Regions from separate parts of the Streptomyces sp. MMS24-W38 genome, predicted to be linked through region 1. Evidence: riboswitches for the same ligand, from Rfam matches in the RefSeq annotation. Region 1 holds a riboswitch; the other holds the start of a gene.
The links. Region 1 has a riboswitch for glycine ahead of gcvT (glycine cleavage system aminomethyltransferase GcvT). Riboswitches for the same ligand answer to the same signal wherever they lie in the genome.

Region 1 (15,038 bases):
GGGGCGCGAAGGCGCAGCCGTCGGCCCAGGCGACGCGGTCGTTGATGGAGCCGCGGATGGGCTTGAGGGACTCACCCCGGGGAGCGTCCAGGCGCGGGATGGAGCCCAGCAGTCCGTGCGTGTAGGGGTGGGTGGGGTGGGCGAACAGCTCGCGACGCCCGGCGGACTCCACGGCTTTGCCCGCGTAGAGCACGTTGACCTGGTCGCAGAGGCCGGCGACCACACCGAGGTCGTGGGTGATCATCAGCAGGGCGGTGCCCTCCTGGTCCACGAGTTCCTTGAGCAGCTCCAGGATCTGCGCCTGGATGGTCACGTCGAGGGCCGTGGTGGGCTCGTCGGCGATGAGCATGCGCGGGGCGCAGGCCACCGCCATGGCGATCAGCGCGCGCTGGCGCATACCGCCGGAGAGCTGGTGCGGGTACTCCTTGAGCCGCCGGGTCGGGTCGGGGATGCCGACCCGGTCCAGCAGGTGGGCGGCCTCCTTGCGGGCGGCCTCGCCCTTCATCCCGCGGTGGCGCTCCAGGATCTCGGTGACCTGCACGCCGAGCGGCACGACCGGGTTGAGCGAGGACAGCGGGTCCTGGAAGATCATCGCCATTTCGCTGCCGCGCAGGTCGCGGCGGGCGGACGAGCTCATGGTGAACAGGTCCGTACCGTCGAATTCGGCGCGGCCGCCGACCGTGACGCCCTTGTGGGGCAACAGGCCCATCAGGGCCAGGGAGGTGACGGACTTTCCGCAGCCGGACTCGCCGACCAGGCCCACGACCTGGCCCTGGTCGACCTCGAAGGAAACGCCGTCGACCGCCCGGGACTCCTTGCGGCCGCGGCCGCCGAAGGTGACGGTCAGTTCGTCGACAGTGAGCAGAGACATGGTGGTTCAGCCCCTCAGCTTCGGGTCGAGGGCTTCCCGCATGGCCTCGCCGAGGAGGGTGAAGCCGAGGGCGGTGATGATGATGCCGACGGCGGGGTAGACCGCCATCATCGGCGCGTTGTCGAAGAAGCGCTGCGCCTGGGCGAGCATGACGCCCCACTCGGGGATGGCCGGGTCGGGGTTGCCCAGGCCCAGGTAGGACAGGGCGGCCGCCTCGATGATCGCGGTGGCCAGGGAGAGCGTGGCCTGCACGATCACCGGGCTGAGCGAGTTGGGGATGATCTGCGAGACCACGATGCGTCGCTTGCGCACACCGAGGGACTTGGCCGCGAGCACGTAGTCCGCGCCGCCCTGCGCCAGCATGGAACCGCGCAGCAGCCGGGCGAACACCGGGATCTGGACGACACCCACGGCGATCATCACAGTGGTCAGCGACTGGCCCATGACGGCCGCGATGGACACGGCCAGCAGCAGCGAGGGCATCGCCAGCATCATGTCGATGAAGCGCATGATGACGGAGTCGATGCGCCTTCCGGTGTCGCCGCCGAGGGTGGCGGCGGCTCCGGAGAGGCCGCCGATCAGGAAGCCGATGATCAGGCCGATGAGCGTGGCGACGACGCCGACGAGCAGCGTCTGGCGGGCGCCGACCAGCATGCGGGAAAACATGTCCCGGCCGAGGTGGTCGATTCCGAACCAGTTCCCGCCGCGCGGGCCGACGAACTCACCCCGGTTGGGGAAGACCTCACCCCGCCAGGTCTGGGCGGTCGGGGCGTACGGGGTGAGGTACGGTCCGACGATCGCGACGAGGACGAACAGGGCGATGACGGCCGCGCCGATGATCGCCATCTTGCTGCGCCTCAGGCGGCGGAAGGCCTCCCGCCACAGGCTGGCGCCGGTGCTGGTCTCCTTGGTCGCGGTCAGTTCCGCGAGGCGCTGGATCTTCTCGGTCTTGGTGGCGACGCTCACGCTAGTGCACCCGCACTCTCGGGTCGATGAGGCTGTACGCCACGTCCACCAGCAGGTTGATCAGGACGTACACCATCGCGATGAACATGATGAACCCGACGAGCACGGGGTAGTCGCGGCCGTCGATCGCGGTCCGGATGAAGGAGCCGATACCGCCGAAGTCGAACACGGACTCGGTCAGGACCGCGCCGGACAGCAGGGAGCCCGTGAGCAGGCCGACCGCGGTCACCACGGGGAGCATCGCGTTGCGCAGCACGTGCCGGCCGCGGACGACGCTCCGCTTGAGGCCCTTGGCCTCGGCGGTGCGGACGTAGTCCTCGTCCTGCACCTCGAGAACGCTGGCGCGGGTCATGCGCACGATGACCGCGAGCGGGATGGAGGACAGGGCGACGGCGGGCAGGACCAGGTGATGGAGCGCGTCCCCGGCGGCGTCGAACTCCCCGGTGAGGATGCCGTCCAGGACGGCGAAACCGGTCACGTTCGTGGCGTCGATGCCGGTCTCCAGGCGTCCGGAGACAGGGAAGAGCCCGAGCTCGACGGCGAAGACGCTCTTGAGGATCAGGGCGAGGAAGAAGACCGGGATGCAGATGCCGATGAGCGAGCCGGAGACCGCGGTGACGTCGAGCCAGCCGCCGCGGTTGCGGGCGGCGAAGTAACCGAGCGGGATACCGACGGCCACGGCGATGAGGATCGCGAGGAGGGACAGCTCCACGGTCGCGGGGAAGCGCAGGACGAACTCGTCCCATACCGGCTGTCCGGTCTGGGTGGAGGTGCCCAGGTCGAGTTCGGCGATGCGCTTGAGGAAGCGCCAGTACTGGACGTAGACGGGCTGGTCCAGCCCGAGCGCACGGTTGATGCGAATTACTTCGGCCTCGGTGGCCTTTTCCCCCAGGATCGCTGAGGCGGGTCCGCCGGGCAGCCGGTCGAGCCACAGGAAGAGCAGTACCGACAGGCCGAGCAGCGTGGGTATGAGCTGGAGCAGTCTTCGTACGACGAGACGCAGCACCCCGCATGCCCCTTTCTTGCGTGATGTCTTACATGAATGGACCCGCCCGGCCGCCGAGTTCCGACAGCCGGGCGGACCCCCCGTTTTTCGTTCCTTCGTTTCCTGCCGCTTACGCGCTTACTTGAAGGAGGTCTCGGAGAAGACTTCCTGCGTCAGCGGGGAGACGTTCGGCGGGTTCACGTTCTTGGCGAAGGCGATGGCCGGCGGGGAGGACGAGATCGGGACACCCGGCAGGTAGTCCATGACGACCTCGTTGGCCTTCTTGTACGCGGCGATGCGCTCGTCGTGCTTGCCGAGCTTCGAGCCGGCGTTCACGGCGTCGAAGACCTTCTTGTCCTTGAAGCCCCACTGCTTGTCGTACCCGGCGAACCAGGTGCCGATGAAGTTGAAGCCGTCGTTGAAGTCACCGGTCCAGCCGAGCATGTGCAGGTCGCAGGAGCCCGACTCGGTGGCGTCGATGTAGTCCGGCGCCCACTTCATGGCCTTGGGCGTGACGGTGATGCCGGACTTCTCCAGGTCGGCCTTCATCAGCTCGAACAGGTCCTGCGGGGCAGGCATGTACGGGCGGGTGACCTCGGTCGGGTAGCAGAACGTGACCTTCAGCTTCTCCTGACCGGCCTTCTTCAGGAGCTTCTTGGCGGCGTCCGTGTCGAAGGGGTACTGCTTGACGTCCTTGGAGTAGCCCTCGATCGTGTCGGGCATGAACTGGTCGGCGACCTTGCCGCCCTCGGGCAGCTGCGTCTTGACCAGGTTCTCCTTGTCGATCGACTGCGCGATCGCCTGGCGGACTTCCTTCTTCTTGAGCGCGGGGTTGGCCTCCTGGCTCATACCCACGTAGAAGAGGTTGAAGACGCCACGGGTCGGGACGACGTAGCCCTGCTTCTCGAGGGTCGTGACGTCGGCCGGGGCGACGAGGTCGTAGCCGTCGATGTCACCGGCCTGGAGCGCCTGACGGCGCGTCTGCTCGTCGGAGATCGTGCGGAAGACCAGGTTCTTGATCTTCGCCTTCTCGCCCCAGTAGTCGTCGAAGCGCTCGAGGGAGACTTCCTTGTTGCCCTTGTTCCACTTCGTGATCTTGTACGGGCCGGTACCGGCGACCGTGCCGGCCTCCTGGCTGTACTTGGGGTACGTGATGGCGTCGCCCTTGGCGGAGGCGTCCTGCTTCTTGTACTCCTCGATCGCCTTCGGCGAGTGGATCGCCAGGGCGTTGAGGGAGAAGCCGCCGGGGAGGTTGGCGGAGGGCTCCTTGACCTCGATGACGGCGGTGTTCTCGTCCTTCGCGGTGCAGGACTTGTAGTTCGCCTCGGGCGTCTCCTTGTCCTCGTTCTTCGCGAAGCCGCCCATGATGGTCTGCCAGTAGTAGGAGACCGCGCTGGACTGGTAGGTGCCCGTCCAGTTGAACCAGTGGTCGTAGTTGGCGCAGACGGCCTCGGCGTTGAACGCCTCGCCGTCGTGGAACTTCACGCCCTTGCGGAGGTTGAAGGTCCAGACGGTGCCCTTGTCGTTGCTGGACCAGTCCTCGGCGAGACCGCCGACCATCTCGCTGCCGCCGGACTCGTGCTCGATGAGAGCCTCGAACGCCTGCCGCGTCACACGGAAGGTTTCACCGTCGCTGGCGAGGGCAGGGTCCAGGGAGCCAGGGTCACCGGCGCCGGCGAAGACGAAGGTGTCCTTCTTGCCGTCGCTCTTGTTGTCGCTGTCCCGGTCGCTGGAGCAGCCCGTGGCGATCAGAGCGACCGCCACCGCGGCCGTGATCGCCCGAGCCGCTCGGGACTTGGTTATGCGCATATTGGGGCCACTCCGGGTCCGCTATGTGGATGCATCTTGACCGGCCGAACACTACAGATGTTCACAGCGAGTCGAGAACAGTCCGGATACCGGTGATACCTACCTGAGATCTGAACAGTTGACATAAGGGACGCTTCAGGCGCCCCTCCGCCGGGAAGTGACCATCTCGAGACATCAGGCGCCTCCCCCAACAGCCGCCCGGGAAGCGCCGAACGGTGTGGAGAACGGGTGAAACCGCAGGTGGCAGGCGGTCAACTGGTCACAGCCGAGCGCGCATGACCGAAAAACTGACGTGACATCAGTCTCGCCAGCGACGCGGGCGTCCACCGTCGACACTCCTGTCCACCATGTGGACACCGTCACGCTGAGTCAGTGACGGCGGGTACGACGGCCCCGGCCTCCAGCGGATACGGCCCGGTCAGTGCTGGTGCGCGGGCGGGTAGCCGGAGCCGGCGGCGGGGGGCGGAACGGCACCGTGGGCCTCACGGTCGTAGAACGGGCGGGCGTTGGCCCGCAGCCACATGGCGACCGGGTCGTGCTCGTCGGTCATCGCGACGGTCGACACCGGGAGCCCGTCCGGGACGGCACCGATGGACTGCTGCATCATCGCGCGCACCGCGTCGACGGCCGGCGGCGAGGTGTCGTACACGTCCAGCCCGATGGCGAGATACGGCGCGCCCAGCGCCGGCTGCACCCAGGCGCGGCGCAACGCGCGCACGGCGGGCGTACGGTGCGCGTTCTGCGTGAGCAGGGCGTAGAACTGGGGGATCTCGATGGCGGGTTCGGACAGCCGCAGGGGTCCGGCGGGCTGCCGGTCGAGGCCGGTGGCGAGCCGGCGCAGATCGAGCCACGGGATGCCGAGGCCGCCGCCGGGGGCGTGCGGGTTGAGCCAGAGGCCGTAGCGGTCGGGGTAGAGGGCGCGGGCGGCCTCGAGGCCGTCGACGACCTCGTACGACCGGTTCCAGCCACTGGCGGACAGCTCCTGGGCGGAGGTCACGCAGGGCGCGTAGCCGAAGCCGCCGACCTCCATGTTCCCGTACTGGGCGTCCGGGGAGCCGGCCTGACCGTGCCACAGCAGCATCCAGACATGACCGGAGGAAGGGGTCGCGAGCGCGCGAAGCAACGCCTCATAGGCGTCGTAACGCCCGGGGGTCACCTGGCGCAGCATGTGCTCGACCTGCCCGGCCGCCGCGGTGCCAGCGCTCACTTTGTATCGCCCCTCCGTACAACACCCTCGCCCCAGCCAATGAACCTAGCTTAAGCCGCCCGCGGCCCGGGGGCTCCGCCCGTCCGCCGGGCACCGGCGAGCCGCCCGGCGGGGGCCTCCACCTCGCTCCGCCGGACAGGCCCTAGCCCTCGCGCTGGTAGAACGGGCGGACGCGGTCGCGCATCCATTGGCCGACCGGGTCCTGGGCCACGTCCAGGAGGACCAGGTTGACGGGCCACTTCACCGGTCGGCGGCCCAGCGCGCGGCCCAGGGCGTCGCCGGGGAGGACCCGCAGATCGCCCTCCCACTGGGACAGTTCGACCCCGACGAACAGCACCGGGTCCGCGGTCTCTATCTCGGCGAGGCAGCGGCGGGCGGTGCTCACGACACCGATCGACTCGAACTCCGCGCCCGCGGCGGCGAGGAAGTCCACCGGGTCGTCCTGCCAGTCGGGCTCGAACAGCTTGACCCGGCCGCCGCCCGCCGGACCGTCCAGCGGGCCGCGTCCGGCCAGGCACAGTTCGGCCACGGCGGGCGGCGGCAGCGGGACGCCGACCACGCCGCCGGGGTTCACCGCGATCCCGGCCTGCGGCGGCAGACCCCGCGCGAACTCCACCGCGGGCGCGACGGTGAACGACATGTGGGAGCCGACGACCTGGCGGAACTGTTCCTCGGAGCTGAAGACCGGGACGTACGCCTGTCCCTCGATCTCCAGGGTGGGCAGGTCCAGCGGGCCGCTGTGCGGGCCGCCGCCGTTCGGCAGCGGGACCCAGACGAAGCTCCTGCCCAGTACCTCGATGATCCGGCCGTCCGCCGAGGGGACGCCGAGGGAGGCGGAGAGCACCTCCTCCAACTCGTTGCCGGGCCATCCTCCGTGCGGATGGGGGTGAGTCTGTGCCGGGAAGTCCGCGGAGAAGCCCGCCGGGAAGTCCATCTGCCTACCGCCTGCCTGGAACCACTGCTGTGGCTGAAAAGGCTAACCGCTGCCGCGCCGGGGCCGTCAGCCCGTGAAGCCGTCAGCCCGTGAAGTCGATGCGGCGCAGCGCGTTCGCCGCGTCCCGGTCGATCAGGACCGCCGAGCCGCAGCCCGCGGGCGGGTCGCCGCGCTCCACGGACCGCAGCAGCCGGTCGACGGCGGTGCGGTGCCGCAGGAAGGCGTACCGGGAGACGCCGCGGCCGCGCTCACGCTGCCCGTCCAGCGCCTGCTCCGGGGGGACGTCGAGCAGCAGCAGATGCAGCCCCGCGCCCCGGCGGCGGGCCTCGCGGACCAGCCAGCGGCGCACCCAGGCGTGGGTACCGCAGTCGTGCACGACGACCCCCTCGCCGGTGCGCAGGGCGCGGCGCAGCCCGGTGTAGTGGTCGAGACGGGCCAGGGGCCGATACACCGCGTACGGCAGGAGGCGCGGCATGCGGCGGTCCCAGCGGTCGCGGGTGTCCTGGGAGTCGATACGGATGCCGCGCACCGCGCGTCGCATCAGTGTGGATTTGCCGCTGCCGGGCAGTCCGGTGATCACGACGAGGTCGCGGGGGCCGAAGACCAGGGCGCGCGGACCGCGGCCGGCGCACTCGCGCAGGTCGCGGACGACGGGCACCGGCCGCGCGCCACGGGCCTCCCGGGCCGAAGGGGCCTGCTGCTCCGGCGGCGCGACACCCGTGGTGGCGTACGCCGTAATCCTGTTCACCGTGAGTCCTCCCCTGGGGCAGGTGCCTGAGCACCGTCCCCGTCGAGTGTAAAGAGACGGTAACGGCGGAGCCTCTTCATTCCGTCCGTTTCCCGATACAGACCTGTCACAGCCGTCCGTACAGGCCTGAGCACCCTGTGCGTACGAAGGAAAGGTCCCCCTGCCGAAGCCTCACGATGCGTGCAATGATGAGCGCGCCAACTGCATACCGGCCGTTTGAATCCGCGCGGGAGAGTCCCTGGCACGTTTCGCCGGGGCGCCGAAGGAGCAAGTCCCTCCCTTGAATCTCTCAGGCACCGTTACCGCGCGGGCCAGGCACATCTGAAAAGCGGGCCGCCGTGCGAGTTTCCGGCGGCTCCACCCAAGGTGCAAGCCGTGACGTCCCCTGCGCGGACGGTCATGGCGAACCTCTCAGGTTCCGATGACAGATGGGGAGGAACGTCCTCACCCTCCCCGTGCTCGGCCCCGGCCGGCGGGGACCCCATCGCCCTGGGAGACCGACCGATGAGCAGTACCGAACTCCGCCGGACAGCGCTCGACGCCCTGCATCGTTCGCTCGGCGCCACGATGACCGACTTCGCCGGCTGGGACATGCCCCTGCGCTACGGCTCCGAGCGCGACGAGCACAACGCCGTGCGCACGAAGGCGGGCCTCTTCGACCTCTCGCACATGGGCGAGATCACCGTCACCGGCCCGCAGGCGGCCCGGTTCCTGGACTACGCCCTGATCGGCAACATCGGGACCGTCAAGCCCGGCCGCGCCCGCTACACCATGATCTGCAGCGAGGACGGCGGCATCCTGGACGACCTGATCGTCTACCGGCTCGGTGAGACCGAGGCCCCCGAGTACCTGGTCGTCGCCAACGCCTCCAACGCCCAGGTGGTGCTGGACGCCCTCGTGGAGCGGTCGGCAGGCTTCGACGCCGAGGTCCGCGACGACCGCGACGCGTACGCGCTGATCGCCGTGCAGGGTCCCGAGGCCGCCGGCATCCTCAAGGCCCTCACCGATTCGGACCTGGACGGCCTGAAGTACTACGCCGGCCTGCCCGGCACGGTCGCCGGCGTCCCCGCGCTCATCGCCCGTACCGGCTACACCGGTGAGGACGGCTTCGAGCTGTTCGTCGCGCCGGAGCACGCGGTCGAGGTGTGGCAGGCGCTGACCGGGGCGGGCGAGGGTGTGGGGCTGGTCCCGTGCGGGCTGGCCTGCCGGGACACGCTGCGCCTGGAGGCCGGCATGCCGCTGTACGGCAATGAGCTCAGCGCCTCGCTGACGCCGTTCGACGCCGGGTTCGGCCGGGTCGTGAAGTTCGAGAAGGAGGGCGACTTCGTGGGCCGTGCCGCCCTGACCGAGGCCGCCGCCCGCGCCGAGCGGACCCCGCCCCGCGCCCTGGTGGGCCTGGTCGCCGAGGGCCGCCGGGTCCCGCGCGCCGGGTACCCGGTGGTGGCCGGCGGCGAGGTGATCGGCGAGGTCACCTCCGGCGCGCCCGCACCGACGCTGGGCAAGCCGATCGCGATGGCGTACGTCGACGTGGCGCACTCGGAGCCGGGTACCCCAGGCGTGGGCGTGGACATCCGCGGCAGCCACGAGCCGTACGAGGTCGTGGCGCTGCCGTTCTACAAGCGGCAGAAGTGACACCGTCGTAGGACGTGGGCCGCGTACCCGGTCGTACCGGCCGAGGCCGGGCGCGGCGCACCCGCTCACCCGTGCTTCTGCTTCCGTCATCAGTTGGCCCCGGGCCGGTCCCGTGCCCCCCCCCGGGCCCCTTCACCCCCCTTCACCCCCTTTCCTCGCCGTCGATCCCGGCGGTCCCTCGCACACAGGAGATCCAGATCATGAGCAACCCCCAGCAGCTCCGTTACAGCAAGGAACACGAGTGGCTGACGGCCGCCGAGGACGGCGTGTCGGCGATCGGCATCACGGAGCACGCGGCCAACGCGCTCGGCGACATCGTGTTCGTCCAGCTCCCCGAGGTCGGCGACACCGTGACCGCGGGTGAGACCTGTGGCGAGCTGGAGTCGACCAAGTCGGTCAGCGACCTGTACTGCCCGGTCACCGGCGAGGTCACCGAGGTCAACGAGGACGTGGTGAACGACCCGTCGCTGGTGAACTCGGCCCCCTTCGAGGGCGGCTGGCTGTTCAAGGTGCGGGTGAGCGACGAGCCCGCCGACCTGCTCTCGGCCGCCGAGTACGACGCCTTCATCCAGGGCTGAGGAGGCCGCAACCCATGTCGCTTCTGAACACCCCGCTGCACGAGCTCGACCCGGCCGTCGCGGCGGCGGTCGACGCCGAGCTGCACCGTCAGCAGTCCACCCTCGAGATGATCGCCTCGGAGAACTTCGCCCCGGTCGCGGTCATGGAGGCCCAGGGCACGGTCCTCACCAACAAGTACGCCGAGGGCTACCCCGGCCGCCGCTACTACGGCGGCTGCGAGCACGTCGACGTGATCGAGCAGATCGCCATCGACCGGGTCAAGGAACTCTTCGGCGCCGAGCACGCCAACGTGCAGCCGCACTCGGGTGCGCAGGCCAACGCCGCCGCGATGTTCGCGCTGCTCAAGCCCGGTGACACGATCATGGGCCTGAACCTCGCGCACGGCGGGCACCTGACCCACGGCATGAAGATCAACTTCTCCGGCAAGCTCTACGACGTGGTCGCGTACCACGTCGGCGACGACGGCCAGGTCGACATGGCCGAGGTCGAGCGGCTGGCCAAGGAGAGCAAGCCGAAGCTGATCGTCGCCGGCTGGTCGGCGTACCCGCGTCAGCTGGACTTCGCCGCGTTCCGCCGGATCGCGGACGAGGTCGGCGCGTACCTCATGGTCGACATGGCGCACTTCGCCGGTCTGGTCGCGGCGGGCCTGCACCCGAACCCGGTCCCGCACGCCCACGTCGTCACCACGACCACGCACAAGACCCTCGGCGGTCCGCGCGGCGGTGTGATCCTCTCCACGGCCGAACTGGCCAAGAAGATCAACTCCGCGGTCTTCCCCGGCCAGCAGGGCGGCCCGCTGGAGCACGTGATCGCGGCCAAGGCGGTCGCCTTCAAGGTCGCCGCGTCCGAGGACTTCAAGGACCGGCAGCGCCGCACCCTGGAGGGCGCCCGCATCCTGGCCGAGCGCCTGGTCAAGGACGACGTCAAGGCCGTGGGCGTGGACGTGCTGTCCGGCGGCACGGACGTGCACCTGGTCCTGGTCGACCTGCGCGACTCCGAGCTGGACGGGCAGCAGGCCGAGGACCGTCTCCACGAGGTCGGCATCACCGTCAACCGCAACGCGATCCCGAACGACCCGCGCCCCCCGATGGTCACCTCGGGTCTGCGGATCGGCACGCCCGCCCTGGCCACCCGCGGCTTCACGGCCGAGGACTTCACCGAGGTGGCGGACGTGATCGCCGAGACGCTGAAGCCGTCCTACGACGTCGACGCGCTCCGGGCCCGGGTGACGGCGCTCGCCGAGAAGTACCCGCTGTACCCGGGTCTGAAGTAGTTTCGCAGTTCTCGCAGTTTTCGCAATTTCGTACGCTTTTGTTCGTACGGGCGGGGCATCGCGCACACTGGATCGGTGGGCACGGTGCCCCGCACCATGCACCGCACGCATCCAGTGCCGAGCCCCCTTCCCCGGCCCCACCCCGGCGGACAGCGCCGTCCACCGAACCCCTAGGAGTCCTCCCGTGGCCCTCTCGGTCTTCGACCTCTTCTCGATCGGCATCGGCCCGTCCAGCTCGCACACGGTCGGCCCGATGCGGGCCGCCCGCATGTTCGCCCGGCGGCTGGACAACGAGGGTCTGCTGGACTCGGTCGCCTCGGTCCGGGCGGAGCTGTACGGCTCGCTGGGCGCCACCGGCCACGGCCACGGCACCCCCAAGGCGGTGCTGCTCGGCCTGGAGGGCGACTCGCCCCGCACGGTGGACGTGGAGACGGCCGACGAGCGGGTGGAGAAGATCAAGGAATCGGGCCGCCTGCGGCTGCTCGACGACCACGAGATCGCGTTCTCCTTCGACGACGACCTGGTGCTGCACCGCCGCAAGGCGCTCCCTTACCACGCGAACGGCATGACCCTCCAGGCCTTCGACGCGTCCGGCGCCGAGGTGCTGTCGAAGACGTACTACTCGGTGGGCGGCGGCTTCGTCGTCGACGAGGAGGCGGTGGGCGCGGACCGCATCAAGCTCAACGACACGGTCCTGAAGTACCCCTTCCGCACCGGCGACGAGCTGCTGCGCCTGACCCGGGAGACGGGCCTGTCCATCTCCGCGCTGATGCTGGAGAACGAGTGCTCCTGGCGGACCGAGGAGGAGGTCCGCCGGGATCTGCTGGAGATCTGGCGGGTGATGCAGGCGTGCGTGGCGCGCGGCATGTCCCGCGAGGGCATCCTGCCGGGCGGACTGAAGGTGCGCCGCCGCGCCGCGAACACGGCGCGCAAGCTGCGCTCCGAGGGCGACCCGAAGGCCCTCGCCATGGAGTGGATCACGCTCTACGCCATGGCCGTGAACGAGGAGAACGCAGGCGGCGGCCGCGTCGTCACCGCCCCGACCAACGGCGCGGCCGGCATCATCCCCGCCGTCCTGCATTACTACATGAACTTCGTCCCCGGTGCCGACGAGGAGGGTGTGGTCCGCTTCCTGCTCGCGGCCGGCGCGATCGGCATGCTCTTCAAGGAGAACGCCTCCATCTCCGGCGCCGAGGTGGGCTGCCAGGGCGAGGTCGGCTCCGCCTGCTCGATGGCGGCGGGCGCCCTCGCCGAGGTGATGGGCGGCTCGCCGGAGCAGGTCGAGAACGCCGCGGAGATCGGCATGGAGCACAACCTCGGCCTGACCTGCGACCCGGTCGGCGGCCTCGTCCAGATCCCGTGCATCGAGCGCAACGGCATGGCGGCGGTGAAGGCGGTCACCGCCGCGCGCATGGCCCTGCGTGGCGACGGCTCGCACAAGGTGTCCCTCGACAAGGTCATCAAGACGATGAAGGACACCGGCGCGGACATGTCCGTCAAGTACAAGGAGACGGCGCGGGGCGGGCTGGCGGTCAACATCATCGAGTGCTGAGGGAACAGGCCCTGAGCCGAAGGCCGCGGGACGGCACCTACGTCGCGCGAACGGCCGCGGCGAGGGCCTCGCCGACGGCCCGGGCTCCCGAAGCGTTGGGATGCAGCGGCGCGGCCGCACGGGTGGGGATCAGGCCCTCGACGTAGCGGTCGGCGGGGGCGGCGCAGATGTCGTGTCCGGTGCTCAGGGTGTAGGTGTCGACGAAGGCGGCGCCGTGCTTTTCGGCCGCCTGCTTCAGCACGGTGTTGAGGTGGTTGACCGCGCCTTGGAGGTGGTTGGCGTCCTGCTTCCAGAAGGGCTGGGCGGGGTGGCAGCCGTCGGTGCGGAAGTAGTTGCCGTAGCCGACGACGAAGACCTCGGCATGCGGTGCCCGTCGGGCGATGTCGTCCAGGACTGCGGCGAAGGCCGGTGCCCAGGCATCGACGCGGGCCCTGACCTTGTCGGTGCCGCCGGCGGTGTTCTTTTCCGCGCAGCTGGTGCCGTAAGGCTGGGGCAGGACGTTGATGCAGCCCAGCACCTCGTTGAAGAGGCCGGTGTCGTTGCCGCCGATGGTGACGCTGACGATGTCGGTGTCGGGCTTGAGTGCTTCGTACTGGGGCGCGGTTCCCGGGTGCTGGGCGGTTCTCAGATGGCCGCTGGTGGCGCCGGAGCAGCTGACGTCGGTGAGTTTCGCACCGAGGGCCTTGGCCGCGATGTGGGGATAGTCGGCCAGGGAGCGCAGACACTTCAGGTCGGCCGGGTCGACGGGCGGCACCAGTGGCGCGGCCGCGTAGGAATCGCCGAGCGCGACGTACCGCAGTGGTTCGGCCGCGGCCGACGCAGCCGGGACTGATGCCGTGGCCCACACGGCCCCGGTGGACAGAGCGGTGGCCAGGGCCAGGCGCAGGGCTGTTTTCAAGGACGCCTCCATTCGGCACATGCACGGACGTGGTCCCGCTTTGCCATGAGCTTGCTCGAGCAGGGGTGCCGCCGCATGGTGGCCTGCGGAAACCAGTTGCTCCGGAGCAGACGCCACCGGACCACCGCCGGCCGGGCTTCCCCGCCGTGCAGGAGGTTCCGGTCAGCTGGCAGGGGCGGGAGGCAACGCCTCAGATTCGCCTGTTCGGCCGCCACCCGTTCGGCGTACCGCTTCCCTTCGCTCTCGACGGGTGTGTCCGTTCAGGGCTCCGGCCCACGGCTGACGACAGGCCGGGCGGCGGCGTATTCTTGTCTGCTGGGACTCTGGTCCGGGCACGGAGTCCGGACACGGGGCTCGGGCATGGGGTCCGCGCATGGGGTCCGGTGTTCTGCTGGGGGTTGGAATCATGGTTGCTGGTCGTGTGGTGCGGTTCGACGCCGTGCGGGGTTACGGGTTCATCGCTCCCGAGCACGGCGGGGAGGACGTCTTCCTCCACGTCAACGACGTACGGATCCCGGAGCACCAGTTGCGTCCCGGGATCGCCGTGGAGTTCGAGATCGAGGAGGGCGACCGGGGTCTCAAGGCTTCGGGCGTACGACTGGCCCAGGGAGCCGGCGGGGTGTCCTCCGCCGTGGGCAGGCATCAGGACGGCGACGACTCGCTGTGCGACGTGCTCACCGCCGAGGAGTACCTCCAGGAGGTCACGGAGGTGCTGCTGTCCGCCGCGCCCACGCTCACCGGCGAGCAGATCCTCCAGGCGCGCCGCGGGCTGCTGCAGTTCGGCAAGACCCACGGCTGGTGCGACGGCTGAGACCGGCCCAAGCCCCCCGGGGGCGGGTCTGTCGGCTGGGCGGGAGTCGTGGTCCTTCGTCACTCCTCACGGGGAGAAGTTGACATTTCCACCACTTAGGCGGGGCTCCCGTGCCACCGTGAGGGCAGTGAGCCATTCGACTCCCCTCCCCCCACCAGCACCGCAGGGAGCCTCATGCTGCGCGGCATCGATGTGAGTTCGTACCAGTCCTCGTCGTTCGACACCGACGGCCTCTCCTTCGTCTTCATCAAGGCGACGGAAGGCCGTTCCTATGTCAGCCCCGGACTCTCCGCCCAGACGGAGAACGCCCGCGAGGCCGGACTGGTCGTCGGCTTCTACCACTTCCTCTGGCCGGGCAACCTGACCGCGCAGGCGGAGCACTTCGTCTCCGAGGCTCCCGAGCGGCGGGGCGACATCCTCGCCGTCGACTGGGAGACGACCGGCGAGGGCACCCGCGCGAGCAACGCGGAGAAGGACCGCTTCATCCGCAAGGTGAAGGAACTACGGCCGCACAACAGGGTGATCCTGTACGCGAACAGGCACTTCTGGCTCAACGTCGACACCACCTCCTACGCCGGTGACGGCCTCTGGATCGCCGACTACGTCACCGCGGGCAAGCCCCGCATCAAGGCAAAGTGGCGCTTCCACCAGTACACCGACGACCCCCTGGACAAGAACGTCGCCGACTTCCCCGACCGCGCGGCCCTGAAGGAGTGGGCCGACGGCATGTGAGGGGACCTGGTGACGGCCGCGGTTCAGCGGTCGGTGACGCG
Region 2 (15,038 bases), 4.2 Mb from region 1:
GTCCTCCCAGTGAACCGGGGGTGCATGGAGGGTGACCGGCGCGGGCGTGAGGTTGCGGGGGGTCGGCGCACCGAATGGGTGGTGCGTGGTGGAAACTGTCTGGTGGATACGGACGTTGTGAGGACGTCCGGGTCGGCCAATGTGTTCAGTCAGGGTTCGTCCTGCCCCACGGGCGGGTCTGTTTCGGTCAAGGGGAATCGCCCGTGAAGTTGTTTGGGAAGTTGTTCGGCAAGAGCGCACGAGAAGGCCGCGACAGCGAGACTGCCCGGCATCGCGCACAGCCGGAGGCGGAAGGTTCACGTCCGCTGTTCCGGGACCAGGTGGGCGGCCAGGGCGAGGGCGTTGCGGGAGCTCAGGGCGCGCCGTCGGTTGACCCCGCGCAGTCGAGCGGCATAGGTTTCGGGCAACCGTCAACCTCAGGTACGGGTGGAGGGTTCTCCGACCCGTATGCGTCCCAAGCCCCCGGTGGGCAGGAGGATCCGTCCATGTCGGTCCTGGTATGTGCGAGGTGCGGTAATCGCAACCCGGAGAGCAGCCGGTTCTGCTCCAACTGTGGAGCTCCGCTCCGGCCCGGAGTCGCCCCGGAGCGTCCCTCCGAGACGACCTCCACCATCTCCATCTCCGGTCTTGAGGCCTACGACGCGGAGGCCACCGGCCAGACGCAGATGCCGATGCTGTCGCCCGAGGCGCAGGCGGCCGTCGACGCGCTGCCGGTGGGTTCGGCACTCCTGGTCGTGCGCCGCGGGCCGAACTCGGGCAGCCGCTTCCTGCTGGACGGTGACCTGACGACGGCCGGCCGACACCCGCAGAGCGACATCTTCCTGGACGACGTGACGGTCTCGCGTCGGCACGTGGAGTTCCGACGCGGCCAGGACGGTTCCTTCACGGTGGCCGACGTGGGCAGTCTGAACGGCACGTACGTCAACCGTGAGCGGATCGACCAGGTCGGTCTGTCGAACGGTGACGAGGTGCAGATCGGCAAGTACCGGCTGGTGTTCTACGCGAGCCAGCGGGGCTACTGACCCTCCCCGGGTTCCGTCCGGGGCACCCTGACCCCAGGGAAGGTCCATGCTTCACACACCGAGCGGCGGTGCCGGGCACGGCACCGCCGCCGCGGAAACTGGACTGATGAGCATCGGCACGGTGCTGAACGTGCTGCGCGAGGAGTTCCCCGAAGTCACCATCTCCAAGATCCGCTTCCTGGAGTCGGAGGGGCTCATCGAGCCGCAGCGGACCCCCTCGGGGTATCGCAAGTTCAGCGCGGCGGACGTCGAGCGGCTCGGCCATGTTCTGCGGATGCAGCGGGACCACTATCTGCCGCTCAAAGTGATCCGCGAGCACTTGGAGGCGATGGAGCGCGGCGAGGCCCTCCCGCTGCCGGTGCTGTCCCGGCAGCGGGACGGGGAAGCCGGCCCCGAGCCGTCCGCCGATCCTGTCGCCACGGCGGCCCGGATCGGGCGTGCGCAGCTGCTGGCGGCCGCTGACATCGACCAGGAGCAGCTCGCGGAGTGGGAGTCGTACGGGCTGCTCGCTCCCGTCGAGGACGAGGTGTACGACGCCGAGGCGGTCACCGTCGCCGGTCTCATCACCGAGTTGGGGCGGTTCGGGATCGAGCCGAGACACCTGAGGGCGATGAAGGCCGCCGCGGAGCGGGAGGCCGGGCTGGTGGACCAGGTCGTCGCCCCGCTCAAACGCCACCGCAACCCGCAGACCAGGGCTCATGCGGAGGCGCGTGCGAAGGAGCTCGCCGGTCTCACGGTGAAGCTGCACGCCGCGCTGGTGAGCTCGGCACTCGGGGTGCGGCTGCCCTGAGGGGCACGGGATCGGGGGACCGGATCGGCCACCTGATCCCGGCCCGACTACCCAAACGTCCCGGGCACGGCCTAGGGTTGCTGTGTGAACGAGCTCGATGTCGTAGGTGTCCGGGTCGAAATGCCCTCGAACCAACCGATCGTGCTGCTGCGCGAAGTGGGAGGCGACCGGTACCTCCCCATCTGGATCGGGCCGGGGGAGGCGACGGCCATCGCCTTCGCCCAGCAGGGCATGGCTCCGGCGCGCCCGCTGACCCACGACCTCTTCAAGGACGTGCTGGAAGCCGTAGGCCAAGAGCTCACGGAAGTGCGCATCACGGATCTGCGCGAGGGGGTCTTCTACGCGGAGCTGGTCTTCGCCAGCGGTGTGGAGGTGAGTGCCCGGCCGTCCGACGCCATAGCGCTGGCGCTGCGGACGGGGACGCCGATCTACGGCAGTGACACAGTCCTCGACGACGCGGGGATCGTCATCCCGGACGAGCAGGAGGACGAGGTGGAGAAGTTCCGCGAGTTCCTCGACCAGATCTCGCCGGAGGATTTCGGCTCCAGCAGTCAGTGAGCGGCGGCGACCGTCCCGCCGGATTCCCGCTCGGGTCGGCGGTGCGCGAGGGCGTCGAACGGCCCGCGCAGAGGGCATTCGGCTAGCCTTTCCCCGCGGTGGGGCACGGGAAACCACTCTTAGGGTGATTATCACTCGGCGTGCCGAGTGTGGCGATCGTTGACGCACCCTTGGTGACTGCCTACCGTCGGGGAGGCAGGTCGAGGACGGAGGTCGGCGTGAGAAGCACCGGCGACGGTACGGCTGGGGGTGTCCCCGGACATGGTCTCGGGGCGAGCGGTCCGTACCCTCACCCAGGCCCTCAGCTCCGCGCGAGCGGGGCGTATGCCCATCACGGCAGTGCGGCCGATCATGCTCCGCAGCGGCCGGCGGCCGTGCCGAGCAGCGGAGGGGCAACGACGTCCGTGGTGTCCGAGGAGATCGGCTACCGCGGCCCCACGGCCTGCGCGGCCGCCGGCATCACCTACCGGCAACTGGACTACTGGGCCCGCACGGGACTGGTCGAGCCAAGTGTGCGGCCCGCGCACGGCTCCGGGACACAGCGGCTGTACAGCTTCCGGGACGTCGTCGTCCTGAAGATCGTCAAGCGGTTCCTTGACACCGGCGTGTCGCTGCAGAACATTCGTACCACCGTCCAGCATCTGCGGGAGCGAGGCTTTCGTGACCTGGAGCGCATGACGCTGATGAGCGACGGCGCCACGGTCTACGAGTGCGACACGCCGGATGAGGTCCATGCCCTGCTCCAGGGCGGCCAGGGGATCTTCGGGATCGCCGTCGGTGTGGTGTGGCGGGATGTCAAGAGCGCGCTGTCCCAGTTGCACGGGGAGCGTGTCGACACCGGGGAGACGCTGATCGGGCCCAACCCGACGGACGAGCTGGCGCGGCGGCGGAACCGCGCGGTCTGAGCCGTCGGGGCCGGCTGAGCGGCCCGTGTGGTCCGGGGCGGTCGGTGGACGGCCCGTGCGGCAGGGCATTGTCAGTGGCGTAGGGCAGCATCGGAGATGTGAGATCCGCGCCTACCATCCTGCATCTCGACATGGATGCCTTCTTCGCCTCGGTGGAGCAGGCGTCCAAGCCGAGCCTACGAGGAAAAGCCGTGGTCGTGGGCGGGCTCGGGCCGCGTGGAGTGGTCGCCACCGCCTCGTACGAGGCCCGGATCCTCGGCGTGCGTTCCGCGCTGCCCATGGCGCAGGCGCGGCGGCTCGCGCCGAACGCGGCGTATCTCGTGCCGCGCTTCGCGTTCTACCGGTCGATCAGCGACCAGGTGATGGGGCTGCTGCGGGCGCTGTCGCCGCTGGTGGAGCCATTGAGCCTGGACGAGGCGTTCGTGGACCTGGAGGCCGGCGGGGCGGCCTGGGACGAGCGGTCGGCCCGGCTGGCCGGGGTGAAACTGCGCGCGGACATACGGGAGGTCACCGGTCTCACCGGGTCCGTCGGGCTCGCCGCCTCCAAGATGCTGGCGAAGATCGCCTCGGAGCAGGCGAAGCCCGACGGGCTGGTGCTCATCGAGCCGGGAAGGGAGCGGTCCCTGCTGGCGCCGCTCCCGGTCCGGACGCTGCCGGGAGTGGGGCCCGCCACCGGTGACCACCTGCGCAGGGCAGGGATCCACACGGTCGACGAGCTCGCCGAGGCCGGGGAGGACGAGCTGGTGCGGTTGCTCGGCAAGGCACACGGACACGCGCTGTACGCCATGGCCCTGGCACGGGACGAACGGCCCGTGGTGGCCGATCGGGAAACGAAGTCGGTGTCGGTCGAGGACACGTATGACGTGGACATTCACGACCGGGTGCGGGTCGGTACGGAGGTGCGGCGGCTCGCCGATCGCTGTGTGCGCAGGCTGCGGGGAGCGGGGCTGGCGGGACGGACCATCGTGCTGAAGGTGCGGCGCTACGACTTCTCGACGCTCACCCGGTCCGAGACGCTGCGGGGGCCCACGGACGATCCGGCGGTGGTGCGTGAGACGGCGGCACGGCTGCTGGAATCGGTCGACACGACAGGCGGAGTACGGCTGCTGGGCGTGGGAGTCAGCGGACTCGCGGACTACACGCAGGAGGACTTGTTCGCGCAGGCGGCGGGGGGCCGGGGGGAGGAGTCGCCGGGCGAGGAGGACCAGGTGGCCGCACCCACGGAGGAAGAGCAGCAGACGAGCACGGAGCGGCGCTGGCCGGCCGGGCACGATGTACGGCACACCGAGTACGGGCACGGGTGGGTACAGGGCAGCGGCCTGGGTCGGGTCACGGTCCGGTTCGAGACGCCTGGCTCGGCGGTGGGACGGGTGAAGACCTTGCGCACCGACGACCCGGCCCTGCAACCGGCGGATCCGCTGCCACTGGTGGATCCAGGCCCCGGGGAGGGCGAGAGACCGCGGGAGGGCGCGGAGACGGGCGACGGCTTGGGGGCGAGGCCCGGTGTCATGGGCCAGGGGCCCTCGCAGGTGTGAGTGGGCCTCGTGCTCCGGGGGCCGTCAGGCCGGGCGGTCGTCGCGGTCGGCGAGTTTGCCGAAGTCGTGGTCCGAAAGCGGGGGAGGCGCGGAGATGTCCAGACCGTAGTGGTGGTAGAGCTGGAGCTCCTGCTCCGGGGAGAGGTGGCGGCCCACGCCGAAGTCGGGAGCGTCCTTGATCAGGGCGCGTTCGAAGGGTATGTGGAGGCTGCCGTCGATCAGCTCGCTCGGTTCCAGGGGGACGAAGGCGTCCCTGCTGAACAGGCCGGTGCGTATCGCCGCCCACTCGGGTACGCCGGTGGCGTCGTCGAGATAGACCTCGTCGACGGTGCCGATCCGGGTTCCGTTGCGGTCGAACGCCTTGCGGCCGATCAGGTTGCGCGGATCGATGTCGGTCTGCACGGGCCCTCCACTGGTCGCAATCCGCAATCATTCGTCAGCACTACGAAACGGCACAATTGGTCCGGCGGCCACTCGAAGGTTCGGGGGTTGCCCTCGCTGGTACGCTGACAGCGGCTGCTGACCCCGTGCGGGAGAGTCCTCCGGACACCATCGGAGGGCGCCGAAGGAGCAAATCCTCCCCGGAAACTCTCAGGCCCACGTACCGCATGGACGAGGTCACTCTGGAAAGCAGGGCGGGTGTCGACGGCTCCCGCTCTCACCGACGGTGAAAGCCGGGCGCCCTGCGGCGGTCCGGTGAAGCTCTCAGGTTGAGATGACAGAGGGGGAGGCCGTCCGGGCACCCGTCATGGTGCCCCTCGAAGGTCGTCAGACCAGGAGGCCTCCGCAATGACCGCCCACCGCATTCCCCTCTCCGAGCTCGAACAGGGAACGCCCTTCGAGCAGCGTCACATCGGCCCCGACCACGAGGCCCGCGCCAAAATGCTCGCGCAGGTCGGCTACGGCTCGCTCGACGAGCTGACGGCCGCGGCGGTCCCGGATGTGATCAAGAACGCCGACACGCTCGACCTGCCGGGCGCCCGGACCGAGCCCGAGGTGCTGGCCGAGCTCCGGTCGCTGGCCGACCGCAACGAGGTGCTCGGCTCCATGATCGGGCTCGGGTACTACGGGACCTTCACGCCCCCCGTCATCCTGCGCAACGTGATGGAGAACCCCGCCTGGTACACGGCCTACACGCCGTACCAGCCGGAGATCTCACAGGGGCGGCTCGAGGCACTGCTGAACTTCCAGACCATGGTCGCCGAACTGACCGGCCTGCCGACATCCGGGGCCTCACTGCTCGACGAGGGCACGGCCGCCGCCGAGGCGATGGCGCTGTCGCGGCGCATGGGCAAGAACAAGAACGGTCTGTTCCTGGTCGACGCGGACGCACTGCCGCAGACGATCGCCGTGATCGAGACCCGTGCCGAGCCGACCGGTGTCGAGGTCGTCGTCGCCGACCTGAGCGAGGGCATCCCCGCCGAGATCGCCGAGCGCGGGATCAACGGCGTGCTGATCCAGTACCCGGGCGCCTCCGGAGCCGTACGCGACATCAAGCCGGTGATCGACCGGGCGCACGAGCTGGGCGCGCTGGTCACTGTCGCCGCCGACCTGCTCGCCCTCACGCTGCTGACGTCGCCCGGCGAACTCGGCGCGGACATCGCGGTCGGCACGACACAGCGCTTCGGTGTGCCCATGGGCTTCGGCGGGCCGCACGCCGGATACATGGCCGTGCACGAGAAGATGGCGCGCAGCCTGCCCGGACGGCTCGTCGGTGTCTCCGTCGACGCGGACGGCCACCAGGCCTACCGGCTCGCGCTCCAGACCCGTGAGCAGCACATCCGCCGTGAGAAGGCCACCAGCAACATCTGTACCGCTCAGGTGCTGCTCGCCGTGATGGCCGGGATGTACGCCGTCTACCACGGTCCCGAAGGACTGCGGACCATCGCGTGGCGCACCCACCGTTACGCGACCGTCCTCGCCGAAGGACTCCGGGCCGGCGGCGTGGAGATCGTCCACGGCTCCTACTTCGACACGCTGACCGTGCGGGTCCCGGGGCGGGGTGCCGAGGTCGTCGCCGCCGCGCGGGACAACGGCGTCAACCTGCTCCTCGTCGACGCCGACCACGTCTCGATCGCCTGCGACGAGACCACCACACGGGCCCGGCTCGCCGCCGTGTGGGACGCCTTCGGGGTCGAGGCCGACATCGCAGCGCTGGACGCGGCAGCGCCCGACACCCTGCCGGACGCCCTGCTGCGCACCGACGAGTACCTGACGCACCCCGTCTTCCACCAGCACCGCTCCGAGACCGCGATGCTGCGCTACCTGCGCCGGCTCGCCGACCGTGACTACGCGCTGGACCGCGGGATGATTCCGCTGGGCTCCTGCACCATGAAGCTCAACGCGACCACGGAGATGGAGCCGATCACCTGGCCCGAGTTCGGGCAGCTGCACCCCTTCGCGCCGGCCGAGCAGGCCCAGGGCTACCTCACGCTCATCCACGAACTGGAGGAGCGTCTCGCCGAGGTCACCGGCTACGACAAGGTGAGCCTCCAGCCCAACGCGGGTTCCCAGGGCGAACTGGCCGGGCTGCTCGCCGTGCGCGGCTACCACCGGGCCAACGGCGACGAGCAGCGCACCGTCTGCCTCATCCCGTCCTCCGCGCACGGCACCAACGCCGCCAGCGCCGTCATGGCCGGGATGAAGGTCGTCGTCGTGAAGACCGCCGAGGACGGCGAGGTCGACATCGACGACCTGCGGGCGAAGATCGAGCGGTACCGCGACGAGCTGTCGGTGCTGATGATCACCTACCCGTCGACGCACGGTGTGTTCGAGGAGCACGTCGCCGACATCTGCGCGGCGGTGCACGAGGCCGGCGGCCAGGTGTACGTGGACGGCGCGAACCTCAACGCGCTGGTCGGGCTGGCCAAGCCCGGACACTTCGGCGGCGACGTCTCGCACCTGAACCTGCACAAGACCTTCTGCATCCCGCACGGCGGCGGCGGTCCCGGCGTCGGCCCGGTCGGGGTGCGGTCGCACCTGGCGCCGTACCTGCCGAACCACCCGCTCCAGCCCGGGGCCGGGCCGGAGACGGGGATCGGGCCGGTCTCGGCCGCCCCGTGGGGTTCCGCGGGCATCCTGCCCATCTCGTGGGCGTACGTCCGGCTCATGGGCGGCGAGGGGCTCAAGCGGGCCACCCAGGTGGCGGTGCTCAGCGCCAACTACATCGCCAAGCGTCTCGAGCCGCACTACCCGGTGCTCTACACCGGCCCCGGCGGACTGGTCGCGCACGAGTGCATCATCGACCTGCGCCCGCTGACCAAGGCGACCGGCGTGAGCGTGGACGACGTGGCCAAGCGGCTGATCGACTACGGCTTCCACGCGCCGACGATGTCGTTCCCGGTGGCGGGAACGCTGATGATCGAGCCGACCGAGTCCGAGGACCTGGCCGAACTCGACCGGTTCTGCGAGACGATGATCGCGATTCGCGCGGAGATCGAGAAGGTCGGTTCCGGCGAGTGGCCCGCGGACGACAACCCGCTGCGCAACGCCCCGCACACCGCCGCCGCGCTCGGTACGGAGTGGAAGCACCCGTACAGCCGTGAGGAGGCCGTCTTCCCGACCGGTGTGAGCGCGGCCGACAAGTACTGGCCGCCGGTGCGCCGTGTCGACCAGGCCTTCGGCGACCGCAACCTGGTGTGCTCCTGCCCGCCGCTGGACGCGTACGACGACTGACGCGGAGGGCCCGGTCACCGGGACCGAGGAGCGGAAGGGCTCTGCTTCGGCCGTACGGCCGAAGCAGAGCCCTTCCGCGTACCGCTTCCGTCAGACACGGTCGATATGGACGTTTGTCGACTTCACGCGGGCGGTGGCCTCCACGCCGACCTCCAGTCCGAGCTCCTCGACTGCCTCGCGGGTCAGCAGCGAGACCAGGCGGTGCGGTCCTGCCTGGATCTCGACCTGGGCCGCCACGTCGCCGAGTTTGATCGCGGTGACGATGCCGGGGAAGGCGTTGCGGGCCGAGGTGTACGGCGTGCCCTCCTCGGTGGCGCCGGCCTTCGCGAGATCGACGGAGAACGCGGCCAGGTCCCGCCCGTCGATGAGCCGCCGTCCGCCTTCGTCGCGATGGGTGGTGAGCCGGCCCGCGTCCGCCCAGCGTCGGGCGGTGTCCGGGCTGACGCCGAGCAGCCGTGCTGCCTGGCCGATCGTGTAGGACTGCATGCCGATCACGATAGGCGGCGAGCGGAGCCGGGCGGGGCCACCAGCGGATGTGACGTGAGACCGCCGTCCTCGGTGGGTGCCGGCGGGGCTCAGAGGCGCTGTGCAGGAACCGCCCTGCTCGCCCCCGTACGACCAGGCCCGTGCCCGGCTCCATGCGGGCGAGGTTCTCGCTCCGCGGACGGGCACGGATCCGCCCGGTGGAGCTCAGGCGGTGGTCATCACCGCGGTGCCCCCGGGACGCTGCGGGGCGATGCTCCTGCCGTCGGGCAGGAGTTCACCGGTGTCCTCGAAGAGCACGACACCGTTGCACAGCAGGCTCCAGCCCTGCTCCGGGTGGTGCGCCACGAGACGGGCGGACTCCCGGTCGGCGGATTCGGCTGAGGGGCACGGTGACGGATGCTGGCACATGGATGGGATCTTTCGCTCTGTTGTGACCTGTGGGTTGGCTGTTGTCTCTGTTGCGCGGCGTGAAACCTCGTTCATGGCCGCCCCCCGTTGTCATAGGTCGGTCGGAAACAAGTGTTGCCCTCCGGACGGCGATCCGCAGGGATTTGGCGGCACCGCCCCTCACAGGTCGATGACGCGTCACCCGCGCGGACGGTTCACCTCAACTGCACTGTCACTTCGGGTGGTTCCGCATGGCCGGATGAGGCTAGTCCGAGGGTTCGGAATGCTCGAGGCCGCTCGGGCCGGGGGCTCGGAGCACGCGCGTGCCCCGCCGCGGGGACCGGGCGGCGGGGCACGGGGACGGTCGTGCGGGAGCGGCGGGGCGGGACGCGCGCGTGACGCGCGTCGGTCAGGCGGGTGAGCCGAGCAGGCGGTTGGGCGTCACCCGGTGGGTCAGCACCGGGAGGAGTTCCGCGACCAGGTGCGGGCGGTGGGCCGCGATGCCGGGCGGCGCGGGGGCGAGCGGGACGAGCAGGTCGGTGGCGGCGGGGTGGCCGGTGGCGCCGTCCGCGGTGCGGTCGCCGTGCAGCCAGAGGGTCAGCATGTAGAGGCCGGGCACCGACAACAGCCGGGGCTGGTACGGCTGTGGCAGGGACTCGGCCTGGCGCAGGGCCAGTTCGGTGGAGGCGATGTACGGGCCCTCGAAGAAGCGGGAGAAGGTCCAGCCGTCGGGGGTGAGTACGGTGTCGGCCGCGGCCACTGCCCGGTCGCCGCAGCGGATCAGGAAGCGCCAGCCGGCCAGTCGCGTCGCGGACACGCCCTCGGCGGTGATCCGGTCCAGGACATGCACGGGCAGCGGCAGTTCGGGCGAGACCGGTCCCTGGGCACCGAGGAGGGAGGGGGTTCGGGCCTCGCTGACCGCGGTGGGGGAGGAGAGCGCGGTCAGGACGGAACGCAGTGCGGGCGCGGGGGCCGGGGGAACATGCAGGGGCATGGTGGGTCGCCTCTCATTCGAAGGCACGGTGGCACGAGGGCGGGGCGGACGACGCTGTCAGCTCACGAAGGGTCGGAAGGCAGGGGCCGGGGGCTGAGCGCGAGAGGTGGGGGTGAGGACTGCCGCACGTCACCTCGAGGCTGGATCACTCGACCGTGGGCGCCAACCTTCTGCCCTGTCCACGGAGTTTATACGACGCGTTTTCGGGCTGTGTTTCCGCTAGCTGTTTTCGACCCGTTGAACAAGGGTGCTTCTGGTCGATGAAGCGGGGGAATCATCCCGATTCCGAACCGGGTGCACAGCGATGACCTCGATAAACGGTCGTTAAGCGGTAGGCCTATTTTCGTCGGCGTTTTTCACGAGTCAGTCGTCGCGTTGTTACGTGCCACGCCGGCCATGCCGCGTGAATGTGCCAGTGGTCACATTCGACCAGCGTAGTGGTCGACAGACCGGTTCGGGGCGTTATCGATCGCATCCACGGGGCATCCTCCCCTGTGGACCGGGACCCCGGCGGCCGATCATCGGACCGCCCAGCCGAGGAGGGACGCTTCGATGGGGGAGAAGGTGGTGGCAGGCGGGTTCGACCTGTCCGATCGCCAGCGCTACCGCGACAAACTCCGCAGGTGCCTGACGGGCTTGGAGCGACTCCTGGCGGAGAAGCGGTTCGACCGCCCCAAGAACCTCGTGGGGCTGGAGATCGAATTGAATCTCACGGGCGCCGACGGCATGCCCAAAATGTTGAACGGACAAGTCCTCGAACGGATCGCGAGCCGGGACTTCCAGACAGAGCTCGCCATGTTCAACCTGGAAGTCAACATAGCTCCACATCGTTTGGACGGGCGGGTATTCGACCGGCTCGCCGAGGAACTGCGCACCTCGCTCGCGTACGCCGACCGGAAAGCCGCCGAGGTGGACGCCGAGATCGTGATGATCGGTATTCTGCCGACGCTGGACCGCGACGACCTCGTCTCCTCGAATCTCTCCGAAGTCGACCGCTACACCCTGCTCAACGAGCAGATCGTGGCCGCCCGCGGGGAGGACTTCAGCCTCGACATCGACGGGGTGGAACGCCTCAGCTGCACCTCCAAGTCCATCGCGCCCGAGGCCGCCTGCACCTCGGTGCAGCTGCACCTCCAGGTCACTCCGGCCCGCTTCGCCGACGTGTGGAACGCGGCCCAGGCGGTCGCCGCCGCCCAGATCGCCGTCGGCGCCAACTCGCCCTTCCTGTTCGGCCGCGAGCTGTGGCGCGAGTCCCGGCCACCGCTGTTCCAGCAGTCCACCGACACCCGGCCGCCCGAGCTGCAGGCACAGGGCGTACGGCCGCGCACCTGGTTCGGGGAGCGCTGGGTCACCTCGGCGTTCGACCTCTTCGAGGAGAATCTGCGCTACTACCCGGCTCTCCTGCCCATCTGCGACGACGAGGACCCGCTCGACGTGCTGGACAAGGACGGCACCCCCACGCTCGCCGAACTCGTCCTGCACAACGGCACGGTCTACCGCTGGAACCGTCCGGTCTACGGCGTCGCCGACGGAGTCCCCCACCTGCGGGTGGAGAACCGGGTCCTGCCCGCCGGGCCCACCGTCGTCGACGTCGTCGCCAACGCGGCGTTCTACTACGGCCTGGTCCGCGCCCTCGCGGAGGACAGCCGCCCGGTGTGGACCCGGCTGCCCTTCGACGCCGCCGCCGCCAACTTCGACGCCGCCTGCAGGCACGGCATCGAAGCCCGCCTCACCTGGCCCCGGCGCGGGCGCTACGGCGGTACGGCCGAAGTGGACGCGGTCACCCTCGTACGCGACGAGCTGCTGCCGCTGGCCGAGGCGGGACTGGACGCGTGGGGCATCGAGCCCGCGGACCGGGACCTGTACCTGGGAGTGATCGAGGAGCGCTGCCGGCGCCGGCAGAACGGCGCGAGCTGGCAGGCCGCGACCTTCCACCGGGCCCTGGACGGCGGCCTGACCCGGGAAGCGGCGCTGGCCGCCACCACCCGGCGCTACCGCGAGCTGATGCTGAAGGGCGATCCGGTCCACACCTGGCCCGTCGGCCTCCCGGACCCGGTACCTGCGACCTGACACCGGGGCGGGACCACCGAGGACCGCCCGTCGGGCCGTCGGACGCTGCCCTCATACTGATCGGACGGATCGGTGATGTGGAGGCAGCTGTGCAGGCGGAGGCGGGCCCGCTGGCCGATGAGTATCCTCAGCGGCGGCTCACGCGGACGATGCTCCGCAACGAGACGCTGCTCGTGCTCGCGGTGTCGCTCGGCGCGAGCGGAGTGTCCGCGCTGATCAGTTTCATCGGTTCGGTCACCCGGCCGGGCGGCCTGAAGGACCAGGCGGCCACCCTCAACGCCTCGGCCGCACCGGGCCGTCCCTGGCTCGACCTGGCCTGGCAGCTCTTCGGGATCACCACCGCGCTCGTTCCCGTCGCGCTCGTCGCCCACTTCCTGCTGCGCGAAGGCGCGGGACTGCGCGTCCTCGGGTTCGACCGCACCCGGCCCTGGTCCGATCTCGGCCGAGGGACGGCGGTCGCGGCGGTCATCGGCAGCAGCGGCATCGCCTTCTACCTGGCCGCGCGCGAGTGCGGCTTCAACCTCACCGTGGTGCCCGAGGCGCTGCCCGAGGTGTGGTGGAAGTTCCCCGTGCTGATCCTCTCGGCACTGCAGAACTCGATCCTCGAGGAGGTCATCGTCCTCGCGTACCTGCTGCGGCGGCTCGAGCAGTTGGGCTGGACACCGGGCGCCGCGATGGCGGCGAGTTCGGTGCTGCGCGGTTCGTATCACCTCTACCAGGGCATCGGCGGTTTCATCGGCAACATGGTCATGGGCGTGGTGTTCGTGTACCTCTACCGCCGCTGGGGCCGGGTGGGGCCCCTGGTGGTCGCGCACACGCTGCTCGACATCGGTGCGTTCGTGGGGTACGCGCTGCTCGCGGGCAAGGTGGGCTGGCTGCCCACGGCCTGAACGACCCGGAGACCGGGAAGGGGCGTACCGGCCGTGCCGGTACGCCCCTTCGCCGTTCCGGCGCCCGGTCAGGCCAGGAACTCGCCCTCGATGACCGTCACCGCCCGTCCGCCCAGCAAGGTGCGCTCGCCGCGCAGCTCCGTACGGACGCGGCCGGAACGGGGTGAGGCCTGGAGGCCGGTGAGGCCGGGACGCCCGAGACGTTCGGACCAGTAGGGGGCCAGCGCGGTGTGGGCGCTGCCGGTGACGGGGTCCTCGTCGATGCCGACGTTCGGGAAGAAGCAGCGGGAGACGAAGTCGTAGTCCCCGGTCGGGTCCGCTGCGCGGGCGGTGGCGATGACGCCGCGCTCGGAGTGGGCACCGAGGGCCTTCAGATCGGGCCGCAGGGCGTGGACGGTCCGCTCGTCGGCGACTTCGACCAGCAGGTCTCCGACGTTCGGGCCGGTGTCGAATGCCGTGAGCGGTTCGGTGCCCAGTGCGTCGGCGACCCCCTCGGGGATGTCGAGCCGGGTGAGCGGCGCCGTGGGGAAGTCGAGGGTCACGGAGCCGTCCTCGGCCGGCGTCGCGACGAGGACACCGCTGAGGGTGGCGAACCGGACGGACCCCTCGTGGGTGCCGGTGGTGTGCAGGACGTGTGCGGTGGCCAGGGTCGCGTGGCCGCACATCGCGACCTCGGTGGCGGGGGTGAACCAGCGCAGTGCCCAGTCGGCCGTGCCGCCCGCGGGCAGCGGGTGCGCGAAGGCGGTTTCGGCGTGGTTGACCTCCAGGGCGACGTTCTGGAGCCAGGTGTCGTCCGGGAACGCCTCCGTGTCCAGGAGCAGGACCCCGGCGGGATTGCCGGAGAAGGGCCGGTCGGTGAAGGCGTCGACGATTCGGATGCGCATGCCCTGACGGTACGGGCCGAGCAAAGTCGCAGGCCAAGGCCAATTCAGGCGCGTTGGACCGGCCGTACGGGTCTCTCTGCCCGGCAACGGGCAGCCGAGGGCTTGTCCAGCGACGCTAGCCGATATATCGTTGAGGTATCGCGACAGATCAACGATGGAATGGAGAGTGGTTGCGATGCGTACCCATGGTTGCGAGCACGGCCAGGGCGGCCCGCGGGGCGTCCGGAGCGACTTCGAGCGGCTGCGGGCCGCGTTCGGGCCCTTCGGTCCCTCGGGGCCCGGTGGTCACGGTGGCCCCGGCTTCGGCCCGGGTTTCGGGCACGGCCCCTGGGGTGGTGGCCGAGGGCGTGGCGGGCCGAGGGGAAGGGCACGGCGCGGTGACGTGCGGGCCTCGATCCTCGCCCTGCTGAAGGATCGCCCGATGCACGGCTACGAGATGATCCAGGAGATCGCCGAGCGCAGTGGCGGGGCGTGGAAGCCCAGCCCCGGCTCGGTGTACCCCAACCTGCAGCTGTTGGAGGACGAGGGGCTGATCATCAGCCAGTCCGAGGGCGGCAAGAAGCTGTTCGCGCTCACCGACACCGGTCGCACGGCGGCCGAGGAGGGTCCGGAGGCACCTTGGGAAGAGGCCTCGCGCGGGGTCGACTGGGAGGCGCTGAGCGAGATCCGGCAGGCCGGGTTCGGTCTGATGGAGGCCTTCGGACAGGTCTGGAAGACCGGCAGCAAGGAGCAGCGGGAGAAGGCGCTCGCCGTCATCAACGAAGCCCGCAAGAAGCTGTACCTGATCCTCGCCGACGACGACTGAGGCGGGTGCGCGGCCCTGAGGAAAACTGAGGGAACCT

Region 2: it holds a riboswitch for glycine, as region 1 does, so the genes downstream of both, gcvP (aminomethyl-transferring glycine dehydrogenase) here and gcvT (glycine cleavage system aminomethyltransferase GcvT) in region 1, are expected to answer to the same signal.

The regions. Positions count from the first base shown of each region.
Region 1 covers NZ_JCBCPP010000001.1:1,638,557-1,653,594, forward strand. Annotated here, with positions in the region: gene AC6F7H_RS06090 (ABC transporter ATP-binding protein) at 1-871, opposite strand, end outside; gene AC6F7H_RS06095 (ABC transporter permease) at 878-1,837, opposite strand; gene AC6F7H_RS06100 (ABC transporter permease) at 1,839-2,843, opposite strand; gene AC6F7H_RS06105 (ABC transporter substrate-binding protein) at 2,961-4,631, opposite strand; gene AC6F7H_RS06110 (enhanced serine sensitivity protein SseB C-terminal domain-containing protein) at 5,050-5,799, opposite strand; gene AC6F7H_RS06115 (enhanced serine sensitivity protein SseB) at 5,981-6,772, opposite strand; gene AC6F7H_RS06120 (AAA family ATPase) at 6,855-7,520, opposite strand; glycine riboswitch at 7,738-7,835, shown strand; glycine riboswitch at 7,836-7,958, shown strand; gene gcvT (glycine cleavage system aminomethyltransferase GcvT) at 8,025-9,152, shown strand; gene gcvH (glycine cleavage system protein GcvH) at 9,353-9,730, shown strand; gene glyA (serine hydroxymethyltransferase) at 9,745-11,004, shown strand; gene AC6F7H_RS06140 (L-serine ammonia-lyase) at 11,189-12,556, shown strand; gene AC6F7H_RS06145 (SGNH/GDSL hydrolase family protein) at 12,594-13,454, opposite strand; gene AC6F7H_RS06150 (cold-shock protein) at 13,861-14,265, shown strand; gene AC6F7H_RS06155 (glycoside hydrolase family 25 protein) at 14,440-14,997, shown strand; gene AC6F7H_RS06160 (ATP-binding protein) at 15,021-15,038, opposite strand, start outside.
Region 2 covers NZ_JCBCPP010000001.1:5,830,253-5,845,290, forward strand. Annotated here, with positions in the region: gene AC6F7H_RS25490 (DUF881 domain-containing protein) at 1-13, shown strand, start outside; gene AC6F7H_RS25495 (FHA domain-containing protein) at 75-1,022, shown strand; gene ftsR (transcriptional regulator FtsR) at 1,069-1,812, shown strand; gene AC6F7H_RS25505 (bifunctional nuclease family protein) at 1,897-2,370, shown strand; gene AC6F7H_RS25510 (MerR family transcriptional regulator) at 2,589-3,275, shown strand; gene AC6F7H_RS25515 (DNA polymerase IV) at 3,374-4,810, shown strand; gene AC6F7H_RS25520 (PRC-barrel domain-containing protein) at 4,835-5,212, opposite strand; glycine riboswitch at 5,331-5,427, shown strand; gene gcvP (aminomethyl-transferring glycine dehydrogenase) at 5,600-8,485, shown strand; gene AC6F7H_RS25530 (TOBE domain-containing protein) at 8,576-8,971, opposite strand; gene AC6F7H_RS25535 (DUF5999 family protein) at 9,176-9,379, opposite strand; gene AC6F7H_RS25540 (hypothetical protein) at 9,768-10,352, opposite strand; gene AC6F7H_RS25545 (glutamate-cysteine ligase family protein) at 10,905-12,422, shown strand; gene AC6F7H_RS25550 (CPBP family intramembrane glutamic endopeptidase) at 12,512-13,312, shown strand; gene AC6F7H_RS25555 (PhzF family phenazine biosynthesis protein) at 13,381-14,196, opposite strand; gene AC6F7H_RS25560 (PadR family transcriptional regulator) at 14,372-15,001, shown strand.